One region of the Lentibacillus juripiscarius genome, then DNA from elsewhere that is predicted to be linked to it. Evidence: riboswitches for the same ligand, from Rfam matches in the RefSeq annotation. Region 1 holds a riboswitch; each other region holds the start of a gene.
What was found. A riboswitch is a leader RNA that binds a small molecule or an ion and turns the genes downstream of it on or off. The one in region 1 is predicted to bind preQ1.
Positions count from the first base shown of each region.

Region 2: another riboswitch for preQ1. It lies ahead of queC (7-cyano-7-deazaguanine synthase QueC); the one in region 1 lies ahead of ACFSUO_RS02025 (QueT transporter family protein).
Region 3: another riboswitch for preQ1. It lies ahead of queF (preQ(1) synthase); the one in region 1 lies ahead of ACFSUO_RS02025 (QueT transporter family protein).

Region 1 covers NZ_JBHUNA010000003.1:166,941-174,311, forward strand. Annotated here, with positions in the region: gene lipA (lipoyl synthase) at 1-208, shown strand, start outside; gene ACFSUO_RS02010 (hypothetical protein) at 755-925, opposite strand; gene ACFSUO_RS02015 (DUF1360 domain-containing protein) at 1,203-1,574, shown strand; gene ACFSUO_RS02020 (cell wall hydrolase) at 1,863-2,297, opposite strand; gene ACFSUO_RS02025 (QueT transporter family protein) at 2,575-3,075, opposite strand; PreQ1 riboswitch class I at 3,082-3,126, opposite strand; gene ACFSUO_RS02030 (DegV family protein) at 3,319-4,170, shown strand; gene ACFSUO_RS02035 (hexameric tyrosine-coordinated heme protein) at 4,297-4,521, opposite strand; gene ACFSUO_RS02040 (OmpA family protein) at 4,615-5,307, opposite strand; gene ACFSUO_RS02045 (MotA/TolQ/ExbB proton channel family protein) at 5,297-7,120, opposite strand; gene ACFSUO_RS02050 (hypothetical protein) at 7,354-7,371, shown strand, end outside.
Region 2 covers NZ_JBHUNA010000023.1:9,195-16,565, reverse strand. Annotated here, with positions in the region: gene ACFSUO_RS11210 (helix-turn-helix transcriptional regulator) at 1-123, shown strand, start outside; gene ACFSUO_RS11205 (hypothetical protein) at 124-408, shown strand; gene ACFSUO_RS11200 (hypothetical protein) at 496-675, opposite strand; gene ACFSUO_RS11195 (lysine N(6)-hydroxylase/L-ornithine N(5)-oxygenase family protein) at 1,141-2,454, opposite strand; gene ACFSUO_RS11190 (glycerol dehydrogenase) at 3,000-4,106, opposite strand; gene ACFSUO_RS11185 (hypothetical protein) at 4,226-4,588, opposite strand; PreQ1 riboswitch class I at 4,651-4,695, shown strand; gene queC (7-cyano-7-deazaguanine synthase QueC) at 4,779-5,441, shown strand; gene ACFSUO_RS11175 (6-pyruvoyl trahydropterin synthase family protein) at 5,438-5,875, shown strand; gene queE (7-carboxy-7-deazaguanine synthase QueE) at 5,872-6,594, shown strand; gene ACFSUO_RS11165 (NAD(P)/FAD-dependent oxidoreductase) at 6,745-7,371, opposite strand, start outside.
Region 3 covers NZ_JBHUNA010000038.1:45,002-52,372, forward strand. Annotated here, with positions in the region: gene ACFSUO_RS14405 (branched-chain amino acid aminotransferase) at 1-493, shown strand, start outside; gene ACFSUO_RS14410 (queuosine precursor transporter) at 632-1,234, opposite strand; gene queF (preQ(1) synthase) at 1,350-1,847, opposite strand; PreQ1 riboswitch class I at 1,940-1,986, opposite strand; gene ACFSUO_RS14420 (proline dehydrogenase family protein) at 2,198-3,196, opposite strand; gene ACFSUO_RS14425 (hypothetical protein) at 3,476-3,772, opposite strand; gene ACFSUO_RS14430 (GNAT family N-acetyltransferase) at 3,960-4,454, shown strand; gene ACFSUO_RS14435 (hypothetical protein) at 4,507-4,662, opposite strand; gene ACFSUO_RS14440 (carbohydrate kinase family protein) at 4,917-5,858, opposite strand; gene ACFSUO_RS14445 (LacI family DNA-binding transcriptional regulator) at 5,974-6,960, shown strand; gene ACFSUO_RS14450 (sucrose-specific PTS transporter subunit IIBC) at 7,297-7,371, shown strand, end outside.

The sequences.
Region 1 (7,371 bases):
ACACTTGAATATTGAACGGTACTACCACCCGGATGAATTTGAAGTACTAAAGCAAATTGCGCTGGAGAAAGGCTTTAGCCATTGCGAATCCGGTCCACTGGTAAGATCATCCTATCATGCCGATGAGCAAGTGAGCGCTGCGTCCAAGCAAAATCGGATTAAATACATGAAAGGCATTGAGGAGCAAGAAAAAGAACAGATTTTTTAATAGGAAAAAGCTTATCACTTAAGTGTGATAAGCTTTTTCTTGCCTAACGTATTATTAAAATTGATGTCCCACTTTTCTTCCGATAGTATGACAGGAGGAGGATAAAAAAGTGCCTGTTACCCAAAATTATTACAGATACAATCCCTCAAGTAAGCAGTGGTAGATTGTTCAATACTGACCGATTGCCTTTTTGATTCTGTAAATACTTTTTTGCTTAATATACGAACTTATAACTGAAAATACACTTAATCATTCGTACTCTACCTTAGAAGATTGGAACGGAAGGCGGACGACTCCTGCGGGATAAGAGGCCTACATGAGACCCCGCAAGGCGTTAGCCCAAAGTAAAGCTTCCATGAGTAAGCTTCGACCTGCGAGGAGTGCTGCATCCACGACCACACTTGCAACACGACGAGCATGAGGAGGCTCATCAGCCGCCCGCGGAAAGCGTCCGCCTGAAGTGGAAATCAAACGCAATAACCTAATTTTTCGTATTTTAAAGGTAGATATTGAATTATGAAATTCACTCTCGTTTTCAAAGTTTTTCTAAGCAAGCAGATCCATACTGTCCTGCAATTTGTTTACTTTTTCATCCATTGCGTCAAATCGCTTATCTACTTCTTCAAATCGTTTGTCAATTTTTGCAAACCCGTCCTGCATCTGATTATGCAATTCCTTTATAGCTTGCATAATTTGATCATATTGTTCATTTGTCACCGTAACATCCTCCCCTTCATATGTTTCAATGAACCGTTTAAGTTGTTACTCTCATTATAAACGCCCCCACCAAAATAATCTATAGTGAAACGCAGGAAATCATGAACTATCCAAATTGAGTCAAATTCATTCTGCCTATTACGACTTTATAACTTAAAAGTCACGCACATCTGAGGCCTAGTCGAGATCTGACTTCCCTATAACGTATCGAGTCCCTGATTAAGATTCTCTATTACGGTAAGGCTAAGGTGAAAAATCGGAAGGATCTGTCTTACATATGGAATTGGAATTAACCTGGATGGCTTTTATCATGCTTATACTTGCCAGCTACCGGCTGACACACTTAATCGTTTTCGATAAAATAACCGAATTTATCCGCAAACCCTTTTTAACAAAAAAGAAGATCTCACAAAAAGAAACAAAGATGGTACCCAAATCCAAAATCGGCTACCTTCTGACCTGTTATTGGTGTGCAGGAATCTGGAGCGCGATATTTCTCGGTATGATATATTTGTGGATTCCCGATATCGCCCAGTATATAATCCTTGTCCTGGCAATTGCCGGCGGTCAGGCAATCCTTGAGTCATTTGTGGGTGTGAATATTAAACGCACTGCGTTGTATGATGAAGAAGCAAAAGAATTGAAATAAGTTGCTGTCGGCCTATCCCTGTTAGATCTGCTGTCAACATGAACAACATGCACCACTTTATGAATTGGCTTAAGGTTGGAAAACGAACAGCTGTATACTCGTTTGGTTATAATGGTTCAAGAAGGGTTGAAAAAGCGAGCCTTCCCTATACTGGGAAGAGCTCGCTTTCTAGTTTCAAACTTCCGGAGTTGGTGTAGGCTCCGAATAGTCGCCTTATTGGTATTTTTTGGTTAATGTAACAATCATAGTTGCTTGTATGACCAAAATCCCCGCAGCCGCATCCTTCACTTAATAAACACTGGCACATGTTCCGGCTGCTGGTTCATAAAAACAATGATTTTTATATTGACCGGTAAAAGGTTGACCGTACCATGTGGAAGGACATGGACCATATGGATTGAAATACCAAAGCGAATATTTCGATGGATGTCGTCTCCAATATTTCAAATTCTTTCTTGCTAATCTACGCTCAGTTTCCCGTGCCGGTCGATAAAACATACTGCCTTTTTGAACAGCTTCAAACGAATAATTTCCTCCTTGCACTTGATAAATAACTTCCCGTGCTGTTCTTACATCTGTAAAATCTAAACAATCCGCTTTCGCACGATTAACAATTACATTTCCGACAGACAGCATTCCTATTCTTCCTTCACCAACGGCTTCCGCTCTCATCATCCTAGCCATTAGGTCAACGTCTTTACTTGTGTATTTAATGAATGGCATTTTTTCACCCCAAAAATAGTGTATGAAAAAAAGCCAACTGTGTTATATTTTCTGCTATTTTTGTTTTTCCCAATGCAAAAATTTTTTGATGCGCCATCTATACTTAAACAAGATCGTGCTATATCTGAGGATTATATAAGAGGAGTATCCTAATATATCAATTGACGACGACTAGTTTCCACTCACACTGATGTTTATATAAGGTAGCACTCATGAAGAAAACAGCCAATAAAAAGTGTTCCGAACCATATGGTTCGGAACACCCTCCTAACGCGGATTAACTTAATTCATTCTTTTCCATAATATGATTGAAATTCAGTTTCTTGTTCAGTACATACATAACTGGGATTCCGAGAGCCATGATGCCGAATTCACCCGCAGCTGTCGTCAGCCATGTGAGCAGAAATGGCAAGTCGGCGGCCAGATAAAGCTCGAATGCTATAATAAACATATTAAACGTAAATACAATTGTGTTGATGATGAGCAGAGTCAATTTATGTTTAATAAATTTTGCTAGAAGTATAACGATTCCGAGCGATAGTGCTGAGTGGGCTACCCCAAATGTCAAGTCAAAAACCCCGGTTGGGGAGAATAAATTGGTCAAGAGGACGCCCAGTACAATACCGAAAAAATATTTCTTGTTGAAGACAACGAGATGGTTAAAAATTTCCGGAATTCGAAACTGAATGTTCGAGAACGCAATCGGCGCGGCGACCAATGACACAGTGACATAAGCTGCAGCCACAAGTGCATTGGCGGCAAGTGTTTTGATATTCAATCGTATTCCTCCCTAGTTTTTTATCGTGGGATGGTTTCGAACCACGGTTTGGATACAGGTCCCAAACGACTTTATTATACCCGGATGCAAGGAATATGCAAAGGGTTTTCAGTAGATTTTTGAAAAATAATCAGGATATCTGATGTGGTACACCCTGTATGAATGGCTTTTTCCTTTAATGTATGGTTAAAATAGAACGAACAATTCAGACGAACGGTAACACTTTTTCAAAGGGGATGTATGATGAGAAGAATTATTTTATCGACAGAGAGTGGAGCGGATTTACCAAGGGATTTGACTCGAAAACATGCCATTCAAGTGGTCCCAATGCATGTCATTATGGATGGGCAGGATTATTTTGATGGGACGTTACCCGTAGAGGATATTTATGACTATTATGATCGCACCAAAAAAATCCCCTCTACAACATCGACAAATGCCCACGAGTATCACGATTTTTTCACGAAGATAAGAGCGGATTTTCCCGATTGTATTATTATTCACATTGGCTATACGTCAAAGGCATCCTCCTCCTTCCAAAATGCGATACTCGCCTCAGAGGACTTTGAGGATCTTTATCTCATTGATGCTTTGAACGTCACAGGTGGATTAGCTGCTATTGTTATGTATGCTGTCAACTTGTTAGAGAAAAATCCTTCGATTGAACCTGGTAGTTTAATTGAAGAAATGGAAGCAATCGTTCCTAAATCAAGGCTTGCATTTGTTCCTGGCAGCTTAGAATTTCTAAAAGCAGGCGGACGCGTCAGCAATATGGCTTATCTCGGAGGTGCTTTATTAAAATTAAAGCCACGCATTGAATTAGTTGAAGGAAAACTTGTTTCCACAAAAAAATATCGTGGGAAAATGAGTGCAGTTGCGGAAAAACTTTTACAGGATTATTTAAATCAATATGATATTGATCGAGAACAACTCTATTTTCAATACTCGATCGGACTTGATGAAAGTATCAAGAAGCGGATGGATGAAATTGCAAAAGAAAAAGGATTCAAACATGTAAAATGGATGCAGGCAGGGGCTATGATTTCTACTCATGCAGGACCTGGGGGCTTTGGAATTGCAGGTTTAGAAGTTTAGGAACGGTCGGTTCTCAAGTGTTTCTGGTCCTGGGATAGTGATACCGCACTGTTTTTTAAAGGCCTCTTGAGAATACTGTGTGGCGAAAGGCTTGGCAATCTTCGCCAAGCCTTTTGTCTCCTTGTCTTACCTCCAATAATTATTAGCTGCTGCAACTGTCTGGAAGTGAGTTGCAATAACTTGGGATGCCATTGTTAAGCTATCCGGATTCCTTGCGTATTTCGGTCTTAATTTCTTTCTGATATTCTCGGATGGCTGTGTATATCCAACTCCTTTCCTAGCAAGTGTGATGGCCAGTTCGAAGCCCTCTTGGGGTGTTTTTGTTTTCAAACTTGTAAGCCAGTCTGCCATAGCTAATCCTCCCCCTTTCCAGCTTAAAATGCCAACTCAGATAAGTAATTCCATTATTCCTGATCCTCGAATATAATCCATCTTACCGAATACTTACTCCTTTAAAATCTCCCTCGTTTTCTCCAGTATTTCCTCGTCCTTCAGCCGAAATTTAAATTCCACCCTTCTGGAATCTTCTGCACTGTAATTGCCGGCGTCATCCGTTCGGAAGTCGGTATAAGACTTACCGTTGACAGTTAATTTATCCTTCAAGTGCTGCTGGATATTTTTATATGGAAAGTCGTCGCTTAGAATGTATTCGGCGACACTGTAGGCCCGTTCCTGTGAGAGCTTCATGTTATACATATAGCTCCCGTCGCGGTCGGTATGGCCTTCGATAATGATTTCGGCAATATATTCTTCGTAGCCGCTCTTCAGCAAAATGTCCAGATATTTAGGCACGAATTCATCCAGGAACTGAAACGATTCCGGCTTTAATTCGGACTCATTATACGGAAAAAGAATTTCTGTATTAAAGATAATCGCACCTGTCTCTTCATCGACTTCAATACCCATGGCTGAATCGCTGAATTCCGCCTGCAGCTCGTTTACAAGCTTGGATCGGACTCCCATAAGCTGATCGATGGTCTTTTTCATCTCTTCAATCTGGAGGGATTTAATGATCATCATCGCTATGAAAATTAAGATGAAACATAATAGAATAATGGTCAAAAGGTCCGTAAAAGATGGCCAGAAATGCCCGTCGTCCTGCTCCTTTTTGAAAAGCCGCTGATATTTAGTATTCATCTTTTTTCAGCCTACCCTCGTTAGGTTCTGCTTGCTGCCCCACACGATTAAGCTGCCGGTTGAGTCCTTGGATTTCATGGCTCAGGTCCTGGAGCAGTTGCTGGATTGACCGGGAATTGTTTTGCTGAATGTCTTCTGTCAGACGCCGTATTTCCTGGAATTCCTTCTTGATGCCATCATTCGTCATTTCTACCGAATCATTGATATTCCGAGCGACCTTGTCAAGCTTATCGCCCAGTAACCCTTCCAGATTGGCCACATAGTTGGATAGGGTATTTTTCAAGACGTCGACACTTGCTTCGACTTGGTTTTCGCGCTGCTGGAATGATTGGTTCATCTGGGATATGGTATTGTTTATTTCATTAATTAGCTGGTTATTCTGCATGCTAAGTTTCTCATACGTTTGGCCAGTTTCCTGCATTTGCCGTTCAGATGCCTTCGATTGCTCTGAGTGGGCTTTCAGATGGTTACCGAACGTTCGGTTAAACTCCTTCAGCTCGTCAAACCGATCGGACAAGAGATACTTATACTCCGCTTGTGTCTGATTGATCACCTCAAGAGCTTGCGGCAATTGGCTGATGGAACCTCCCATTTTTTCGAAGTCTTTGGATAACTCACCGAGATTTGTAATAATGCCGGTCAGTTTCGAGCTGAGGTCACTTCCGAATATGTGCTTAAATTCCTGATTATGTTCCTCCATTCTTTCTGCCAGGTCATTGCTTTTCTGTGTCACTTTTTCAAATGCCGTGTGCATGGCTTCCTGTTCTTCCATGATGGACGATGTAAAGGATTTCAGCTCCCCAACGGACTCCTCAAAACGGTTCAAGGTGTCCATCTGCGTTTCCGACACTTCTTTAACGCGCTCGTACGTGTTTTCAAATGCTTTAGCCATCCGCTCATGTTTACTGTCCAACTTTTTAAAGTAGGAAAACAGGGAATCAAAGTTGTTGTTCAGCTTTTTAGTAGATTCCCCAAACCCGTCGGTCACTTCTTTCATATGGTGGAACAATTCCTGAAATTCCTCCAGGTTGCTGGAAAGTCCAACGTTAAATGCCGCCAGATCTTTTGCTGATTGCTGCAGTCCAGTTGTATATTCCTGAAATCCGGCGAAGGCATTTTCAATCCCTGTCAGTGACTGCTGATTCGTTTGCTGCAGGTGCTGAATGGATTGGTTAATCGTTTCCGACACGTTAATCAGGCGGCTGATCCCGTCCTGTTCGTTTCCTTCTAAATGGGATTCAACTTTTAACATGATATCCGTCAGCATATATTCCGTATTAAGCACTTTAACCAGAACCGTCATGAAAAGGGATAACCCCATCCCGGCAATACTGGTATAAAACGCCACGTCAATCCCCGACAGGACAGCAGCGATATTTTCGACCAGTTGACTGCCTGTCGCATTGATACTTCCCAAGGAGATGGTCAGACCGATAAACGTCCCCAGCACGCCAATCAAGATAAAGACAGAAACGGTCATTTGCACCATTTTAATCAGATTGACAACCGGCACATTGAAAACGCGCCAGCTGGAAAATTTCTCTTGGACAAACGTTTCCGGCTTCACCGGTTCTTCCTGCCGAATCCGGTCATATTCTGCTTGAAAGGTGCTCAGTGGCTCCATATCCAGTCGGTTCGTCGCTGTGATGTAGTTTCTTAATTTTTTTAGTTTCGAAAATAAACCGATATGAACCAAAACGGCGAGGAAAAAGATTGTGAACAGAATCATGAAAATCAGTTCGGTGGTTGGGTTCGCTAAAATGTCTTTCGCTGTTTGTTCGCTGGTGAACAGCTCTAGAATGAATTGCAGCATACATTCTCCCCCTGCTAGTTGCTCTTTCTTTATGGCTATTCAGAGGGTGGACAAATCATGTATGGATTCATGGACTGCCTTTTGGGTTGAGGGTGCTGCCGCTCGTGTTTGGGGTGCTGCCGCTCGAGTTTGGGGTGCTGCCGCTCGAGTTTGGGGTGCTGCCGCTCGAGTTTGGGGTGCTGCCGCTCGAGTTTGCGGTGCTGCCGCTCGAGTTTGGGGTGCTGCCGCTCGAGTTGGGGTGCTGCCGCTCG
Region 2 (7,371 bases), on a different contig from region 1:
CAAACCGTCCATTCACTTGAATCAAACAAGTACAACCCCTCTCTTATATTAGCTTTTGAAGTAGCACAGCTATTCCAAATGAGAATTGATGACATTTTTACATACGAAAAGGAGGAAGAATAAATGTTTTTCTCATTTTTAATCGCATTCCTAATTATTATCGTCAGTATCTCCTATTATATTTGGTTTTCAGGTTATGAGGGGAAAGATGAAAGAGGAAGAAAAATTTTAGCGAAGTCCAGCCAGATTGCTTTTATTTTTATTCTGTTTGGTTTTGTCTTTCAAAGTTTTTATTTTCAATTTGGAAATCCAACTGTTGAAAAAGTACAAATGATGATATCCATATGGATGGCCCTGGTGTTTGCCAGTAATAGCGTCAGTATTGTGCTGTACCGGAAAACATTATGAAAATAATTAAGTATCGATAGTTCAACTAACGGGCGCGATTATGGGGTAGATGAGGACTATATAAGTTGCTTAAATAAAAAGACTTTCTTATTGCCATTGCATTACCAGGTTTGATTTTAAGCGGAATTGGAGCAATGGTGTCGATTTATCATTAGGTCGATTTCTGACCCCGAACGGTTGATTCTCGCCGCTTTCCGGTTGATTCCCGACCCCGACCGGTTGATTCTCGCCCCCGAACTGGTTGATTCCCGCCCCTGAACAGTCCATATCTGCCTCCGCACACAAAAAACCGGCACCAACCAATCATATGGTGATGCCGGCTCATGCCCTAGCGCCCCCTTTACTTTCGCAAAAATGCCATTTTAGGGGTTTATAAGTCTTGGTAATTTATTATTTCCCCTCCGTAATGTTTTACTAACAATGATTATAAGTATTAGTGTTGCTCTTATAGGTTCATTGTTCACGCGAAAAACAAATAGAAGCGGGTCTTGTTTTATATTAGCTAATACAACAAGCTGATAACTCTTCCAGAAACAGGCGTTTTAATTGAATAAGCTACATAATTAAAAGACCTTAAATATGCATCAATTTATAAAATGGCAGTATGTTTGGGGGCTTTTTATATACACCCCCACTGGTTGTGTTAAAGAGATAGTGATTGCGTGACCTACAAAAATCCCGTGCGTAAGAAGCGGGGGATAGTTACCATTCTGTCTACATTTTTCGGATAGGTTATTCATCATCCATTGTAAACTGTTGAAAGATGGTATTTCGTCTGTCTTGATAGACTTCTCGTCCGGCAAGCAGGTTTATGATTTGAATGTTCTTCTGAACGGCCAATCCCAAGTTGGTAGCTGCTGTTCCATGAGAATGCTCCAAATTAGTAAAGGTGAAAAAACGGTGGTCTCGCTGATCGGTAAACACGATTTGATAATCTCGGGTAACTTTATAATGGTCCTCGTCTTCCCACATAATTTTATCTTGAAAACGATCATAGAACCATGCAGGAATATGTGGTTTATACCCTGTTGCCAGGATAACCTTATTCGTTTCATAGTCAAAGGAATTTTCTTTTTGCCATTGATGACAACGCAATACATACTTGTCATTTTTTCTGCTTATGCTCTTCACTTCTGTATTTGGCTGGATGGTTACCGATTGTTTCGTTTGGCCAATTGTTTTATGGTAAAGCGTTTCGTATAATTCCATCAACGTCTGAGGATTAATCCCTTTTCTGAGCGTTCCTAATGTGTCCAATGTGTCGAGTCGCTGCTTAAAGCCAAGCGAATGAAAATAATCCACAAAATCGGGGGAAAAATACTCCTGGCCAAATTTAGCTTTTTCCAATTGAAATAGTCCACTAGAACGGGTAAATAACGTCAACTGAAATACTTTATTTTCCTGTTCTTTTAACAGATCCAGAAAAACCTCTATGGCACTCTGACCAGAACCTACTATTGTAATGTTAGGGGACTCAACTAAGTTTTCCTTTTCAAACAAGTACCGATCTGTATGTAAAACATCCTCTTTTGGCTGTCCTGTCATGGTGTCCAGTACCCAGGGTTCACTGCCAGTTGCCATTGTTATATTTTTGGTGAAGTATGAGAAACGCTTTTGGGTTGAGGCTTCTTCCACGACCACCTCATAGTGAGGCTCATCAGCTTCTTCATGGTCTATCACATCGACAACGTCATAACCGAAGTTGAGCTGTTCCAATTGACTTGCAACCCATTGTAAGTATTGGTTATATTCCTGACGAGGAATCTGAAACTTGTTAAAGAAATAGAACTGGTACAGACGATTTTGTTCATGTAGATAGTTGATGTAGGTGAACCGGCTTGTTGGATCAGCGAATGTGACAAGGTCCCCTAAAAAGGGGGTTGTCAAATTCATCCGTTCAATTAACATCCCGGGATGCCATTCAAACTTTGGCTTCTTATCAAAAAACATGCCATCAAGCTCAGGTGTATTTTCCAAAAGAGCCGCTAAGCCAAGATTATAAGGCCCTATACCAATCCCAATAATATCGTACAATTTGTCAGCCATTATTCCACTTCCCTCCGGACGAAATCTTCACATTATCATCCCCATTTCATAAGGTATTATGCTTCAATTAAATCGTCAATGTGTATTTCGCATTAAGCCCTACGATGGTGTCGAGGGAGGCGCCCGCGCGCTCGTGCAAAGCGGGAAATAGCTCGAGTGTAGAGTCAAAACGTTCCTGATTCAAACGAAATGTGGTCACACAATTTCGGTAAAGGTTAGGCAGTTTTAATTTCTTAATACTGAAGGGTTAGTTGAGGAGATGAATGAAAAGCTCTGAACAGCTTCTCCTGCGTCGAACAGCACACTGTTCAAGCGTGTTATAAGCTCGGTTAATAGGCGTGAGAATTTACCGTAATAGTCCGGCTGACGAAATCCTACCCGATGGGGTGGTGTAAAGCATGGTGCTTGGGTTGAACAAATAAATGCAATCACGGGTCTAGACGCTTTTCGAGTCTGTGACCGGATTTTATGCTCGATTGCTTAGTACTGTCTCATCTATTGGATGAATTGGAAGGGAACTCTCCCTTCCATTCATTTTTAATCCATCACTTATATTTCTCTTTATATGCCTTTGAATACTGATCAGCGGCAAAGATTGCGTCCGCAACTTCATCAGCTGTGACGTTAAATCCATTGTGAATCGTTTCGCCGTCAACTATTGCAGCCTCAGCTACCTTCATAATATCTTCCCTTGTGGCATCTTTTAGCTTAATATCTTCCAGTGTAACCGGCAGATCCAAGCTGATATAAAATCCGATATATCTTTCCATTTCTTCGAGTGAATGTTTTTCCAGTGCTAATTGGGCCAATGTACCAAAAGCAACTTTTTCACCGTGTGTTAAGTGATGAATTTCGCCATCAAGTGCTGTGAATCCATTATGAATAGCATGAGCCGCAGCCAAACCACCACTTTCAAAACCTAAACCACTAAGGAGCGTATTTGCCTCAATAATCTCCTCAAGTGCCGGGGTTACGACTTTCGCTTTTGCGGATTCATATGCCAAATGACCATATCTAAATAAGGTTTCTTCACATTTTTCAGCAATCGCCTTAGCAGCTATAGTGGTTGTTCCTCCCGCCTGGTTACTTCCACCAAAATTAATTACTGCTCTTGCTTCAATCCATGTGGCCATTGCGTCTGCTATACCCGATGTCAACAGACGTGGAGGTGCTTCTGAAATAACATGTGAATCCAAAAGAATCAAATTTGGATTATGATTATAAAAACGATATGATTCAAAAACACCTTCGTCCGAATAAACCACCGACAATGCACTTGTTGGGGCATCAGCAGACGCAGCAGTTGGTACAATAACGGTATAAGCGTCCAGCTCGTCTGCTATCGCTTTTGATGTATCTAATGTTTTTCCTCCTCCAACACCAACAACAATCGTTGCTCCTGCACCCTTGGCTTCTTTAGAAATCCGCTTAATTTCTTCATTTGAAGCTTCACCATTAAACAGAATTTCTTCTGAGGCTATGTTTTTCTTTTTCAGTGCATCTACAACTTTATGTCCAGCAATATCCCATACGGTTTCATCAGCAATAACAACCGTTTGACTTCCAATATCCTTCAGGTAGTCCCCGATTTTCTCGATTGCATTTTTCCCTTGTACATACTTCGCGGGGCTGATAAAAATTCTTTCCGACATATTAAACATCCTTCCCTCATGGTAATTTAGCGGAATGTAAAACTTGACCAATATATATAATTCCCTAATATGTATATTTTAATGTAACGATATCTTATGGATAAACGGTACCGGTGATTTCAATGAACGATACCACAGTAATAGGGAGGTAATAAAGCAATTTCCAAAATCAGTGGAAATAGTTGAAACAGCCAATTATCAAGCATGAATCCATTGGTTTTTGGGTTAGCCAAAGTATATGCTTCAAATTGGGCGGTATTTTTTTGATCCATTCTTTTGGATACATGAGTGTAAGCGTCTGCGGTAATTTGGTAACTACCATGACCTAATCGTTCTTGTATATACTTCATGTTTGCACCAGATTCAAGTAATAGAACAGTGTGTGTGACGTAAAGAATGAATTGGTAGTCAGAACGTTGAATTATGCGAGAAGGAAGCATTGAATAAGCAGTATTTTGGCATGAAATTGGATTTGACCACATGACAGGAACTCCTCCGCATGCTAAACTAATAGGTGAAACTTAATCAAGAAATCTGCATTGATGCAGGAGAGGTTCGAAACCATCCCTCTATAAAAAACTAGGGAGACAAGACAGTGTGCTTCTTAGTGCTGTCTTTTTTTGTGGGAATCTTTGGATCTCTTTCTTTATCAATAGGGAAAGGGGAAAGGAAATGGATAATCAAAATGCAGTTGTTGTTTTCAGCGGAGGTCAGGATAGTACGACATGCCTGTTTTGGGCGCTGAAGAAGTTCGATCATGTGGAGGTAGTGACATTTCAGTATGGACAGCGTCATATTGCGGAATTGGAATGCGCAAAAGAGATTTGTGCCAGATTAAACGTCCGTCAACATCAACTGGACATGGAATTGTTAAATCAATTGGCACCAAATGCCCTAACCCGTGAGAATATTAAAATCACCGATTATGAAGGAATGCCTTCAACGTTTGTGCCCGGGCGAAATTTATTGTTTTTATCTTTTGCCGCTATTCTAGGAAAACAACTAGGTGCCAAGCATATCATTACTGGCGTAAGTGAAACAGATTTCAGTGGTTATCCCGACTGCCGCGATAGTTTTATCAAGTCACTGAATGTCACGTTGAACTTGTCAATGGATGATCAGTTCGTCTTACACACACCTTTGATGTGGCAGGATAAGTCAGAGGTATGGGAATTAAGTGATCAGCTTGGTGCATTTGAGTTTGTTAAGGAGCATACGCTGACATGTTACAACGGAATCAAGGGAGAAGGCTGTGGGGAATGCCCATCCTGCAAACTCCGTCGTAATGGATTGGAGCAATATGAAATGCGTCGGAATGATGGGGTGGTAAAATGATTCAGCAAATTTATCCTGTTCCCGAACATAATTATGCGTTTGAACTGAATAAAGACTTTCACTTTTCCGCAGCCCATTATATTGCGGATGAGAATGCCGGGAATTGTCAGTATACCCACGGTCATACGTATTTTGCGAATATAACAATCGCTGGTGACACATTGGATTCCACAGGTTTTTTAATAGACTTTAAAACGATCAAAGATTTGATACATAAACGGTTTGATCACACCACATTGAATGAGGATTCAGCTTTTTCCAGTAATCAAGGTGCTTATTTTCCAACAACCGAGGTGGTAGCAAAAACAGTTTATGAGATTATCCAGACCCGTTTAGATACCTTGGAAAATAAACCTGTTTGCTTGCAGATTTTTTTGCGTGAGACCCCGTCAAGTTATTGCATCTATCGGCCTAAAGGGGGATCAGAACGATGAAAATACCTGTACTTGAAATTTTTGGTCCAACCATTCAGGGAGAAGGAATGGTGATTGGACAAAAAACTATGTTCGTTCGAACGGCAGGCTGTGATTATTCCTGTTCATGGTGTGATTCAAAATTTACCTGGGACGGGTCGGAAAAAGAAAAAATCAGGCTGATGGAGCCGGACGAAATTTGGCAGGAATTGAATGAGCAGACGGCTGGAAACTTTGCACATGTAACAATTTCGGGCGGCAATCCAGCTTTGCTTTCCGGGTTAGGTGCTTTTGTTGACCTACTACATGAAAACAAGATAAACATTGCGCTGGAAACACAAGGGAGCAGGTGGCAGCCGTGGTTCGCCAGCATTGACGAGTTAACTCTATCACCAAAGCCGCCCAGTTCCGGAATGAAAACTAATTTTTCCATCCTTGATGACATAATTGCTAAGCTGCAGGAAAAACAAAAAGGGTCATGCAGTTTAAAGATTGTTATTTTTGATTTGGCTGATTTAGCGTATGCGAAAGAAGTGCACTTTCGGTATCCGGATGTCCCCTTATTTTTACAGGTTGGCAATGACGATATCGAAAACGTGGATGATGATGGCCTTCTTCGTTATTTGTTGAATCGGTATGATTGGTTAGTGGATCAGGTAATGGACAGTCAGGAGTTGGTAAATGTTCGTGTGTTGCCACAGCTTCATACTTATTTATGGGGAAATAAACGGGGCGTGTGAATGGTGAATATATGCTAGTATCATCTACTTGGTGGAAAAACAGAAATGCGGACAGCTATGCCCGCATTCCTGTTTTTAATATTAATCCAGAAAAAACTACCTGTTTTTGGCTCTTCCATGTTTGAAAGTGGTCCAAGTGTCTATAGTTTTTTATTTGAATAGGTGAGTACTGTGTTGTGGTTGCTGACGTGTTTTTGGATCGATGTATGTTTTTGCGCTAGAAATAGCAATTGGCGCCTCTCCAAAGCCGGTCGCGATCAACTTTGTTTTGCCGTCATACGTATTAATATCGCCTACCGCATAGATTCCATCCATATTTGTTTCCATTCTGCTATTAACGACAATTGAGTTTTTTACAATATCAAGTCCCCAATCTTTAATTGGACCAAGCGAGGAAATGAAACCATAGTTGACAATTAGCGCATCAAGGTCGAGCGTTTCGGTTTCTTCACTTTTTGTTTTTTGAAGCATGATCTGTTGTATCGTTTCACCGTCCCCCACTAATTCAGCAGGAACATATGGCGTAAGAATGTGAACGGTTGAATTCATCAATTTATCCACACTGCTCTCATGGGCACGGAAGTTATGACGGCGATGAACGATACTGACATTTTTGGCAATCGACTCAAGTATTAGTGCCCAGTCAACCGCTGAATCACCACCTCCGCAAATAACAACATTCTGCCCTTGAAATTTGTTAAGGTCATCAACAAAATAATGCAGATTTTTCTGTTCATATTGATCCGCATTGTCTATTTTCAAGCGCCTGGGTTGAAA
Region 3 (7,371 bases), on a different contig from region 1:
AAGTCTGAAAGCTCAGGAAACAGCAGAAGAAGGGATTGCCCAGGTGCTCTGGCTGGACGGTGTCGAAAAGAAATATATCGAAGAAGTCGGCAGCATGAACGTATTTTTCAAGATGGGTGGAAAAGTCGTGACGCCCGCCTTAAACGGAAGTATTCTCGAAGGGGTCACCCGAAACTCGGTCATCCAGCTTCTAAAACACTGGGACGTTCCGGTTGAGGAGCGTAAACTTTCCATGGATGAAGTATTCCAGGCGCATCAGGAAGGCAAGCTGGAAGAAGCATTCGGCGCAGGAACCGCGGCTGTTATTTCGCCAATCGGACAACTCGTCTGGGGCGAGCACCATCTTGATATCAACAGCGGCAAAACGGGTGCTATCGCTAAACAGCTGTATGATACCCTGACCGGCATCCAGTATGGCAAAACCATGGATCCATTTGGCTGGGTAGTACCAGTGGAGGAACAAGATAAGCAGACGTTGAAAGCTACCGTGTGAACGGGAAAGTCCCGATTAGAAAAGAGTCGCACGGCGTATATCGAAGACAGCAGAAAAAGGTAAAAAACCCCCCTGGCACGATAGAGATGCCAGGGGTTTTGTTTGGTTGGCTTTCTCGGCGAGGGGGGGGTTCGGCAATCATCTTTTCCGACCTGCCGTCTTGACAAGCAGATACACAATCGGGGTATCGATCAGTGCAATTCCTAGCTTGACCAGATACTGCGTGACGACCATGCCGGCCAGTACTGAAAATGGAACAATTCCCCAGAAAGCGACGGTGATGAACAAAACAGTATCAATAAGCTGGCTCGTCATCGTCGATAAATTGTTGCGAAGCCAAAGCTTTGATTCACCGTGTCTTGCTTTTAGACGGTGGAAAATGCTTACGTCAAGGTTCTGGCTTGCGATATACGAGATCAGACTTGCCGCAATCACCCTGAAACTCCCGCCGAGCACTGTTTCAAATTCCGCTTGTAATGCGAAATCAGAGGCGGCCGGCAGCTGAATTGCTACAAAAATGAACCCAAGTGCAATCACCTGTGTCAGGAAGCCCGCCTGAACCGTCCTCCTTGCAGCGTCCTTGCCATAGACCTCCCCAATAACATCGGTAATCAGATAAGTGACGACATATACAATCACAGCTGCAGGCAGGACGACTCCCCCGATGCTGAACAGCTTCACACCTAAAATATTGGATAATAATAACAATCCCACAAATAATGCGTTCAAATATACAAACATCCAGCCTCTCCCTTTCGTTGCTCTATCACGTTATATTGGACCGGTACTCTGACTATATTGCAGGGATTTGCCGGTCACTTAGAGCAGGAACGAAAGGATTCCAAGCCACCCTCTATTACCGGTTGTCGATTTTTTCCGGGTACAGATCATGATTCATGAGCCGATGCGCGGCCATCTCCTCAAATCGTGTGCCAGGCTTCCCGTAATTGCAAAATGGATCGATGGAGATGCCGCCGCGTGGTGTGAATTTTCCCCACACTTCGATATAACGCGGGTCCATCAAATCTATCAGATCGTTCATGATAATATTCATACAGTCTTCGTGAAAATCACCGTGATTACGGAAACTGAACAGATAGAGTTTCAAAGATTTGCTTTCGACCATTTTGGCATCCGGGATATAGCTGATATAAACAGTACCAAAGTCCGGCTGATTCGTTTTCGGGCAAAGTGTCGTAAATTCAGGGCAATTGAATTTGACAAAATAATCCCGGTTCGGGTGCTGGTTTTCGAATGTCTCAAGAACTTCCGGCGTGTAATCAAACTGATACGTGGTGCCCTGGTTACCCAACAGGGACAGTTCCCCCAGATTTTCATCGCGTTTTCCTGTCATGGAATAACCTCCTTCCAGTGTAAAGTGCGTGTTCAACCTTTTAAAATAAAAAAACCACGGCCTAAGGCACATGGTTTTCGCATCACAGTCATCTGTCCTTAGTTTTTTAGAGAGGGTTGAAGCTAAGAACCTCTTCCGTCCGATCAAACGGATATGCAATTATCCAGTTCACGGAATCTATCATATATCGGAAAACGACACATGTCAATGCACGCGAAAATAATAGCTAGGTGAATCTGTTAGCCACCCCGGCCCGGATATACCGTTTAAACTATACACAAGCTGCAAAAAATCATGAGAACCTTAGAAGCCACTCATTTCCAATTTATGGTGGGACAAGGAGCCTGTCTCTATTTTTTTCTGCGCCAAAGGGTGAGGGCGGTTGCGGCTGCTATGGCTGTTCCGGCGATGACGGGGCCTTTTTTCAGCCTATTATCCTCAGTGTACAGGGCATCTTTCATAATCAGGTTCATATTTTGTGGGCGTTCGGCCAGGCGGCGCATAAAATAGCCGAACCAGTCATCACCAAACGGGATGTACGTGCAGAAATTATATCCGTTCTCTGCCAATTTATCCTGCATATCATTACGAAAACCGTAGAGCATCTGGAATTCAAACTTATCCGTTCCGATGGCATTCTCATCTACAAACGCTTTCAATTCATTGATAATATGGTGGTCATGGGTCGCAATGGATGTAAACGTGTTGCCCAGCAGGCGCTGTTTGGCCAGTTTAATAAAATTACGGTCAATATCCTGCTTATCCGAAAACGCGACCTCTTCACTTTCCTTATACGCCCCTTTAACAAGCCTGATGCGCATATCCTTCAGCCTGCTCAGGTCCTCTTCCGCTCTATAAAGATACGACTGGATTACGGTTCCAACATTGTCATAATGCTCACGCAGCTCGTTCAATACATCCAGCGTCGCCTCATAATGGGAATAGTCTTCCATATCAATATTGACGAAAATAGAATACTGTTTTGCCGTATCAAGAATGTCTTTCATGTTTGCAATGCAGTAATCCTGGTCAATATCCAGTCCCAGCTGGGTCAACTTTACCGATAAGTGGCAATCCAGATTCTGCTTATTAATTGTATCCAGAATAGCAAGAATTTGCTCTTTGGCCTGGTTCGCTTCACCTTTATCGGATACAAATTCCCCAAGATTATCAAGGGTGCAGCTGATGCCTTTCGCATTCTGTTCCTTCACAGCATCGACCACACTCTGAATAGTGGTTCCTGCGACAAATTTGTCAGCACCAAGGACGAATCCCCATTTTTTCGCCTGTGCATTTAAGAATTTACTATTTGATAAACCGATAAAAAAATCCCGTGTCACATTCGTCATGCTGAAAACTCCTTCAGTCCCAATTTTATATGTCTGTTCCGTGCAACCGCATTCATCTTTATTAAAAAAATGGCCGCATACTATAACTGTAATCTATCATTTTTTCACAAATCTATTATACTACAAAAATAGACAAAAATTAATATATTTTTTCAAAAAGTAACTGAGATACGTGAGGCGAGTTGTGTTTGTTGTGGAATCGTTCGTTGAGTAAACAGCAATCCTTCCTGTACTGCGAGGCCGGTACGTGACAGCCTGGTTAAAAACTACCCGACATAATTATGACTGAAGGACACTGCGAAGTTTGCGCTCGTGCTGCGCATTTTTGCTTGAGAGATAATCAACTGTTTCCTGTGTCTCGGTCAAATCAACGCGGAGGCCATCTACCTTTTTTTCCAGCTTATCAAACCGTCCGTCCACTTGATCAAAACGCTCGTCCATTCGTTTTTCCATCCGTTTTTCCATCACTTGCATCTCATTGTTTAACCGTTTTTCCATCGCTTGCATCTCTTCCCTGATAGTACGGGAAAAGTCGTTCAAAGCACCTAAGGTTTGCTGTAATTCTGACTGTTCCATACTTTCCACCTCCCATTTAGATTAACAATGCTTTCTTGTCCAGTTTACATCATTTGAATGAATGGCACCAGTCAAATAATGGAAGTAACAGCAGCTGTATAGGAGTTGAAGAGGAGACAATTAGTGACGGGACGGTGATGTTCTGGTACCATTAAAAAATCAGAAGAAATTTTTGGGAGGAAGTACGATGCCACAGGACTTACGGCTCAGAACACTGGAAAAAGATGACTTGGAATTCTTGCACAAACTGTACAATGACCCAAATGTGATGGATTATTGGTTTGCTGAATCACACTATTCATTCCAGTTGATTAAAAACCGATTTGAAAATAATCTGGAAAGTACAGAACACCGGCAGTTTATTTTATGTTCCAACGGCGAACGGATTGGTTTTGTTGGGTTATTCTCCATCAGTCAGCGGCACAGAAATGCGGAATTTGCTATTATGATTGATCCTGGACAGCAAGGAAATGGCTATGCGGAACCGGCGACCCGGCTTGCCGTTGACTATGCATTTAAAACCTTGAATCTGCATAAATTGTTTCTTCATGCCGATAAAGTCAATGAGAAAGCAATTCATATTTATGAAAAAGTCGGGTTCCAGACAGAAGGCGTGCTGCGCGAACATGTCTATGTAAACGGCGAATACCACGACCTCGTCACCATGAGCATCTTTCAATAGGGACATGGCTCCTTGCCCCAGTCTGGGACAAGGAACCTGTCTCTGCTGACCCTCAGCGATTGTGCCGTTTATTACGTTTGTTATCTAAATTTAGAAACTCTCTATCCTCTGCAAGTTCCATATCCGGATCTGGTTTTTGTTTGGTGAACCGGTTTTTATTGTTCTGTTTGCCTTTATCCTTGTTCCGGTTCTTGTTTTCCTCAGACATATGCTATGGCCTCCTAAACCAAGTAGTACGTTTATAATTCACCTTTACCAGCAATTTTATGACGACCAATCACTGGCATGAATTGTTTCCACAGAATCACGCCACACTAAAAACTAAACCGGGGAGAAGGCAAGAAAAAAGACAGAAAACTGTCAGAACAGCTCCTTGTCCCATATTCCGCGTGAATTATAATTACCACAAAACACCAGATAAACTTATAAAGATCGCCGTAGCCAGGGAGACCCATTATCCCCCTACAGAAATTCTTTCACTTCTGCGAGTGTCGGCAACGCTTGCATGGCGCCTTTTGTGGAAGCGGCCAGCGCACCGGACACGGCACCGAATTTTGCCATCCGGACGGCTTCTTCGAGGGTAAGCTCGTCCAAATCCTTTTCAAATCGACATAAACCGTACAGCATCCCCGATACAAACGCATCACCCGCACCCGTTGTGTCCACTGCTGTCACATTCATCGCCGGTATATGTACAGATTCCCCGCCGACTGCGATATAGCTGCCTTTGGCCCCGAGCGTAACAACCGTAAGCGGTACATCATATACGGCGAGTTCATCCATCCCCTCCGCAAGTGAACTTTTTCCAGTAATGAATGCAAGTTCATCTTCGGATAGTTTCAAAATGTCCATTTCACCAAGCATCGACACAATCGTCGTGCGCGCGTGCTCCTCGGAATCCCAGAGCATCATCCGCAAATTGGGGTCATAAGAGATGAGCATATCATGTTCTTTTGCCCGTTTGACGGCATATTCAGTTGCTTGCTTTGCCGGATTCTGGATTAAGGAAATGGAGCCTATATGCAGGATTTTATGATTTTTTAAATCGGCTTCATCAATATCTGCCGCCTCAAGAAATCGGTCAGCACTCGGATCTATATAAAAATCGAAACTTCGGTCGCCATCTGCTGTATTAGTTACAAACGTCAGCCCTGTCCGATAGTCGCGGGTGAATGCCATCTGGCTTGTCCGGACACCATACGAAGCAAGGGTTTCCTTCATAAATTTTCCAAGTACATCATTACCTACTTTTCCTACAAAGGTCGCGCGCTCCCCAAGCCGTGCCAAGCCTGCAGCAACATTGGCAGGTGCACCGCCGGGACTACGCTGAAAAGTGGTGTTAGCCGGATCAGCCGGAATAAAGTCGACCAAAGCTTCTCCAAGCATTGCAACCCCCTGTTTCATCGTTTTTGCCTCCTTGTGTTATCATGTTGATAATACTAACTTTACCACTTGGCATCACCATAGGCAAAGACACAGAACCAGTCCACAGCCGACTGCCTGTTAAGGAGGAGAAGCAGTGCATACCATCAAAGAAATAGCGGAGATGGCAAATGTATCCAGATCTACTGTTTCCCGCGCGTTAAACAATTCCGGCTACGTCAGCGAGGAAGCGAGAAAAAGAATTGAAGAAGTCGTTGAAAAAACGGGCTATGTGCCGAGTGAACACGCCAAGTCACTTCGCACAAAGAAAACAAAGGTCATTGGTGTTATTGTTCCCACCATTCATACCGAAACATCCGGAAAAATCGTTGCCGGCATAGATAAAGAGCTTGCAAAACATGGCTACCAAATCCTGCTGGCTGCCACCAATCTTGACCAGCAAAAAGAACTCGAATACCTTGACCTGCTGCAAGTGCGCCAGGTTGATGGGATTATCTTGTTGGGAACGAACACCGAACCACAGTTAGCCGAAAAGCTAAACACATTGCCCATTCCCGCTGTCATGATCGGTCAGGAGCTTGAGGGTGTTCCCAGTATTGTAAACGATGATGAAGGTGCGGCAATGGAGATCACATCGTATCTGATTAGCAGGGGCCATACCCGCATCGGATTTATCGGTGTTGATGAAACAGACCGTGCCGTCGGATACATGCGCAAGCAAGGGTACCTCAAAGCCATGGAAAAACATCATCTGCCAGTCGCATCAGAGTGGATGGAGGAAGCCGTCTTTGACATCGACTCCGGACATGACGCCATGGAAAGAATGATGCAGCAAGGCAGGCAGCCAAGTGCTGTTTTTGCTGTGACGGACCGGTTGGCAATAGGCGCAAAAAGCTTTTTGAAAAAAGCCGGATTCATAGTGCCTGCAGATATTGCGGTTGCCGGGATTGGCGCATCCGAAATTGGACAATATTCAGATCCGCCATTAACAACTGTTGATTACCAGAATGAACACGCTGGTGCGCATGCCGCCAAACAAATCCTGCTGCAGACAAATGACACTGAACAGCCATGTGAAAAAATTATGCTCAACTATAGACTGATTAGCCGTGATAGTGTATGATAACTATATGGAATCGATTTCACTCTTCGCCAGAGTGTCTCCATCAGCTGGTAAGAGAATCACAAAAACGAAGAGCTACCCGCTGCTTCATTCAAGCTTTACCGGGCATTTGCAGCAGCCATTTGCATCATCTGCTGGTCAGGCTAGGCAAGGGACATTTATAGGATGAAAAATACTTTTATACGTATGATGGAATCGATTCCAGAGCGAATGCTTCCATACGGGAAGAATCAGATTTATCCTCCCTGGTTAAAAACTAGGGATCCCTTTTTTCTTTTTTGTGGAATCGATTCCGCACACCTAAGATATACAATCATTGTAAAGGAGTGAATGAACTTGGCTGAAAATAAAAAAATTGCCAAAGAGCTTGTTGAAGCCATTGGCGGAATGGAGAATATCCAATCCGTCGCC